Linked DNA regions of Variovorax paradoxus. The main gene of each other region encodes a partner of the protein of the gene in region 2 in a complex. Links are inferred from orthologs where the notes say so. Each region holds a gene or a part of one and is shown on either strand. Other genes may lie near its edges.

Region 1 (3,045 bases), 1.7 Mb from region 2 along the record:
CACGCCGAGCAATTCGTCTCGGATGTGGTCAAAGCCTATCAGCGCAAGACTTTCGATGAGTTCAAGGAGCGCTACCACTCGCTCGATCTGTTGCTGATCGACGATGTGCAGTTCTTCGCCAACAAGGACCGGACGCAGGAAGAGTTCTTCAACGCGTTCGAGGCCCTGCTCGCCAAGAAGTCGCACATCGTGATGACCAGCGACACCTATCCGAAGGGGCTGGCGGACATCCACGAACGCCTGGTTTCGCGCTTCGATTCGGGCCTCACGGTGGCCATCGAGCCGCCCGAGCTTGAAATGCGCGTGGCCATCCTGATCAACAAGGCACGTGCCGAATCGGCCGAAATGCCGGAAGAAGTGGCCTTCTTCGTCGCCAAGAACGTGCGCTCGAATGTGCGCGAGCTCGAAGGGGCGCTGCGCAAGATCCTGGCGTATTCGCGCTTCAACCAGAAGGAGATCTCGATCGCCCTGGCGCGCGAGGCGCTGCGCGACCTGCTGTCGATCCAGAATCGGCAGATCTCCGTCGAGAATATCCAGAAGACGGTGGCCGACTACTACAAGATCAAGGTCGCCGACATGTACAGCAAGAAACGCCCGGCCAGCATTGCGCGGCCGCGGCAGATCGCGATGTACCTGGCCAAGGAGCTCACGCAGAAAAGCCTGCCGGAAATCGGTGAGCTGTTCGGTGGGCGCGACCACACGACGGTGCTGCACGCGGTGCGCAAGATCTCGGGCGAGCGCCAGCAGCTCACCGAGCTCAACCAGCAGCTCCACGTGCTCGAGCAGACGCTCAAGGGCTGACCGCCGAATGTCATCAAGGGTGCCCCTCGCGACAGCGGAGAATGGCGTCTTACAAGCTGATTCAAAGAGATAGAGAAGAGGAAGAAGACATGATCGTTTTGAAGGCAAACCAAGACAAAGTCCTCGCCGCGCTGCAGTCGGTGGCGGGCATCGTCGAGCGGCGTCACACCTTGCCGATCCTGGCGAACGTGCTGATCCGCAAGACCGGCGGCCAGCTGCAGCTGACCACCAGCGACCTCGAAATCCAGATCCGCACCACCGCCGAGCTCGGTGGCGACGAAGGCAACTTCACCACCACCATCGGCGCGCGCAAGCTGATCGACATCCTGCGCACCATGCCGGCCGACCAGACCGTGAGCCTCGAATCGAGTGCGAGCAAGCTGGTGCTCAAGGGCGGCAAGAGCCGTTTCACGCTGCAGTCGCTGCCCGCCGAAGACTTTCCGCTGGTGCAGGAAGCCGCCAATTTCGGCCCCGTGTTCAGCGTGCCGCAAAAAACGCTGAAAGACCTGCTCTCGCAGGTGTCGTTCGCCATGGCCGTGCACGACATCCGCTACTACCTGAACGGCATCCTGTTCGTTGCCGAAGGCAAGCAGCTGAGCCTGGTGGCCACCGACGGTCACCGCCTGGCGTTCTCGTCGGCCACGCTCGACGTCGAAGTGCCGCGCCAGGAAGTCATCCTGCCGCGCAAGACCGTGCTCGAAATGCAGCGCCTGCTGTCCGACGCCGAAGGCGCCATCGAGATGCAGTTCGCGAACAACCAGGCCAAGTTCAGCTTCGGCGGCATGGAGTTCGTCACCAAGCTGGTCGAGGGCAAGTTCCCCGACTACAACCGCGTCATCCCGAAGAACCACAAGAACACCGTCACGCTGGGCCGCGCGCCGCTCCTGGCCAGCCTGCAGCGCACCGCCATCCTGACCAGCGAGAAGTTCAAGGGCGTGCGCCTGAACATCGAGCCGGGCACGCTGCGCATCGCGTCGAACAACGCCGAGCAGGAAGAAGCCCAGGACGAGCTCGACATCGACTACGGCGGCGACGCCATCGAAATCGGCTTCAACGTGACCTACCTGATCGACGCGCTGTCGAACATGGACCAGGACATGGTCAAGCTGGACCTTGCCGACTCCAACAGCTCGGCCTTGTTAACCATCCCCGAGAACGCATCTTTCAAGTACGTCGTGATGCCGATGCGTATCTAGAAAACACACCACACAGCGCCTTGCGCATACAGCCCGCGGCCCTCCGCGGGTTTGCGCTTTCAAGAGGCTGCGAATTGAGCTTTTGAGAGCCCGAAATATCACGTGAATGCCGTGAGAGTTAGAGGAATATCCGAATGAGTGCTGAAGAAAACAAGCCCGACGTGCCCCACACCGAGCCCGTCTACATCCCCGAGATCGACACCGTGGCCCCCGACACCAGCTACGGCGAAGGCTCCATCACGATCCTCGAAGGGCTTGAAGCCGTGCGCAAGCGCCCCGGCATGTACATCGGCGACACCTCCGACGGCACCGGCCTGCACCACCTGGTGTTCGAAGTCGTCGACAACTCCATCGACGAGGCGCTGGCCGGCCATTGCGACGACATCGTCGTGACCATCCACAGCGACAACTCGATCTCCGTTACCGACAACGGCCGCGGCATCCCGACCGGCGTGAAGATGGACGACAAGCACGAGCCCAAGCGCTCGGCTGCGGAAATTGCGCTCACCGAACTGCACGCCGGCGGCAAGTTCAACCAGAACAGCTACAAGGTCTCGGGCGGCCTGCACGGCGTGGGCGTGAGCTGCGTGAACGCGCTGAGCGTGATGCTGCGCCTCGTGGTGCGCCGCGAAGGCAAGATCCACGAACTCGAATTCAGCCGCGGCTTCGTGCAGAACCGCCTGCTCGAGACGGTGAACGGCGTCGAAGTCTCGCCCATGAAGATCATCGGCGACACCGACAAGCGCGGCACCGAGGTGCACTTTCTGCCCGACACGCAGATCTTCAAGGAGAACTCGGACTTCCACTACGAGATCCTCAGCAAGCGCCTGCGCGAACTGAGCTTCCTGAACAACGGCGTGCGCATCCGCCTGAAGGACGAGCGCACCGGCAAGGAAGACGACTTCTCCGGCGCCGGCGGCGTGCGCGGCTTCGTGGAGTTCATCAACAAAGGCAAGACCGTCCTGCACCCGAACTCGTTCTACGCAGAGGGCGAGCGCCCGGCCGACACCTACGGCGGCATCCCCGGCACGCACATCGGCGTCGAAGT
Region 2 (2,890 bases):
GCAGTACATCGCCAAGCTCTACGGTGCCGACGACTACGTCATCACCGAAATGGAAGCGGCCGCCATCACCCTCGTGATCAAGCGTACCCACGGCACCGACCGCGTGATGAGCCTGCGCGGCGCCGTCAACTTCGACCAGGGCAGCCCGAAGGAAACCACGCTGCAGCACCTGGACCCTGCACCGGGCGAAACGGCCGGCGGCTTTGCCGAGACGGTGGAAAACATCGAGCTGGTGGGCAGCCGCGTGGTCGATCACATCGTTGCGAACTGGCCGCAGTGGTCGGCCGGCGTGCCCAAGCCTTGAGCTTCGTCGCTCAGGGCCGTGCCGGCTTCAGGTGCCAGGTCACCGTGAAGTCGAAGGGCGTCCAGCGGCTGACGGTGACGCCCGAGCGCCGCAGACCGCGCCCAGTCCAGGTGTTGCAGGTCTCGAAGAGGTTGTAGCCGCCTTCGGCTTGGTAGAAGGCGTCCTGGCTGTCGTAGTGCGCGCCCGCAATGGGCGTGGCCTGGCCCGAGGGCAGCGTGGCGCGCACGTAGCCGGCCAGTTGCGCGTACTGCGCCTGCGAGAGCGGCAGGCTGTAGGCGCCGCGCCCCAGCTGGTTGCGCCGCAGGTAGCTCACATGCATCAGCGCGCGGTTGCCGCCCGACAGAGCCCCGAAGGCGCGCGCCGCCGTCAGGTCGCCCCAGGTGGGCGTGTTCAGGTAGAACTCGCGGTCGCCCCAGCCGATGGCGATGAACTCGGCATCGGGCGGTGGCGCCTTGAAGTCTTTCAGCGGGAACACCTGCAGCCAGTCGACGGTGGCCGATCGGATGGGGAACACGTAGTCGGTGTGCACGCCGTTGCTCAGCACCCAGGCCTGCACGTCGGCGGTTGCATCGTTCGATGGCTTCGCATTGGCCGGCCAGAACACCAGCACGCAGGCCGTGGCCACGTAGAGGCCGACCAGCGCAACGAAGCCCAGCAGCGTGAAGGCGATGCGCCGCAGCCAGCGTTTCACCATGGCGTGTTCAGAACAGCGACGCGGTGGTCGCCGCCGGTTCCGACGCGGCGCGATGCGCACCGGCCCCGGCGGGCGCCAGCGCCTCGGGGCTGCCCGCCTTTGCCAGCGCGCCTACGCGCACGCCCAGGAGGCGCAGCGGGCGCTCCAGCGGCACGCGTTTGAGGCACAGACCGCCCGTGTGGCGGATGGTCTTCGCGTCGTCCGTGAAGCGGTCGATGGTCTGGTCGCGCGTGGCGATCTTGAAATCGTCGTAACGCAGCTTGATGCCGATGGTCTTGCCCACGTAGCCCTTGCGCTGCAGGTCGGCGGCGAGCTGCTCGCACAGCTGCGTGAAGATCGCGCCCAGCTCGGCGCGGTCGCGCACCGCGTGCAGGTCACGGTCGAAGGTGGTCTCGCGGCTCATCGACACGGGCTCGCTCTCGGTCACCACCGGCCGGTTGTCGCGGCCCCAGGCCACCTCGTGCATCCATGCGCCGGTGGCCTTGCCGAAGGTGGCAATGAGCCAGTCGCGGTCGCGCGCCGCGAGCTGGCCCACCGTTTCGATGCCGAAGCGCTTGAGCTTCTCGTCGGCCTTGGGGCCGATGCCGTTCACCTTGCGGCAGGGCAGCGGCCAGATGCGCGATTCGAGATCGTCCTCGTAGACGATGGAGATACCGTTGGGCTTGTTGAACTCGCTCGCCATCTTGGCGATGAGCTTGTTGGGCGCCACGCCGATGGAGCAGGTCAGGCCGGTGGCATCGAAGATGGCTTTTTGCAGCAGTCGTGCCAGCGAGCGCCCGCCGTCGCGCTGGCCGCCGGGCACGTCGGTGAAGTCGATGTACACCTCGTCCACGCCGCGGTCTTCCATGAGCGGCGCGACCTCCAGGATGAGGTTCTTGAAGGCGCGCGAATAGCGCCGGTACTCGTCGAAGTCCACCGGCAGGATGATGGCCTGCGGGCACAGCTTGGCCGCCTTCATGAGCCCCATGGCCGAGCCCACGCCGAACTGCCGCGCCGGGTAGGTGGCGGTGGTGATCACGCCGCGGCCGGTGTAGTCCTTCAGCAGCGGAAAGGACTCGACCGGAATGTCGGCCAGCGTGCCGCCCTCGGGCAGGTTGCGGATGGCTTCGTCCACGCGCCGCCGCCCGCCGCCGATCACCACCGGCAGGCCCTTGAGCTGCGGATAGCGCAGCAGCTCGACCGACGCGTAGAAGGCGTCCATGTCGAGGTGCGCGATGCGGCGGATCGGCGGTGTCGCAGGTGACGGTGGCTGGGTCTGTGAACTCACGGCCACGATTGTCTCGCGGTCGGGCGGCGTGTGCCCGTGCGGGGGAGATCCGGTCAGCGGGTTTCGACGGTCACGAGCAGCGGCGATTCGAACATCGCCACCGGCGAGATCACCGGCTCGTCCATCGGCACCTTGTCGCCATAGCGCTCGCGCATCTTGGCGCGCACCGCAGGGTCGCCCAGGTTGAATTCGCGGATCTTCTGCAGCTCGCCGATGCGCACGCCCAGCGCGCGCTGGTAGAGCTTCCACACGAGTTCGGAGCAGTAGATGCGCTTGTCGGACCATTCGAAGGTCAGGTCGTAGGGCCGCCCTTCGAAGTCAGAGGTGCCCGCGCGCAGTTTGGCCACTGCGCCTGGTGTCAGTAGCGTGTCGGCATTGCGCAGCCGCTTCACCACGTAGTGCCCGCCGTTGCCGCGCGCGGTCCATTGCGCAAGCGGCGTGTAGCGCACCGTCGACACCGCCTCGAACACATAAGGCTTGCCGCCCCGCAACAGCACGATGCCCATGTGGCTGTAGCGCGAGCCGGTGGCGCGCTGCACCGCGATGCTCTGCGCCGAACGCGAGGTGTGGAAGATGATGTCGCCGTCTTTCAACGCCGCCGCGTGGCTGGCGCTGGAGGACAGGA

What was found.
Region 1: the proteins of NWF24_RS24525 (region 2) and dnaN are in contact, whole or in part, in a solved structure (PDB 1OK7), measured with the Escherichia coli proteins. The link is inferred for Variovorax paradoxus from one-to-one orthologs.

What each region holds. Positions count from the first base shown.
Region 1 is NZ_CP102931.1:6,893,617-6,896,661, reverse strand. What follows is about bases 1-2,943. They hold dnaN (DNA polymerase III subunit beta), read left to right. Parts: upstream 1-890; coding sequence 891-1,997; downstream 1,998-2,943. Other genes in these bases: gyrB (DNA topoisomerase (ATP-hydrolyzing) subunit B), read left to right, coding at 2,132-2,943; dnaA (chromosomal replication initiator protein DnaA), read left to right, coding at 1-801. Also shown: more of gyrB, read left to right, coding at 2,944-3,045. UniProt on the Escherichia coli protein: Confers DNA tethering and processivity to DNA polymerases and other proteins. Acts as a clamp, forming a ring around DNA (a reaction catalyzed by the clamp-loading complex) which diffuses in an ATP-independent manner freely and bidirectionally along dsDNA.
Region 2 is NZ_CP102931.1:5,184,711-5,187,600, reverse strand. What follows is about bases 103-2,890. They hold NWF24_RS24525 (Y-family DNA polymerase), read right to left. Parts: upstream 2,200-2,890; coding sequence 1,006-2,199; downstream 103-1,005. Other genes in these bases: NWF24_RS24520 (YiiX family permuted papain-like enzyme), read right to left, coding at 2,319-2,890; NWF24_RS24530 (TIGR02117 family protein), read right to left, coding at 315-998; NWF24_RS24535 (purine-nucleoside phosphorylase), read left to right, coding at 103-304. In the rest of the region: more of NWF24_RS24535, read left to right, coding at 1-102. UniProt on the Escherichia coli protein: Poorly processive, error-prone DNA polymerase involved in translesion repair and untargeted mutagenesis. Copies undamaged DNA at stalled replication forks, which arise in vivo from mismatched or misaligned primer ends.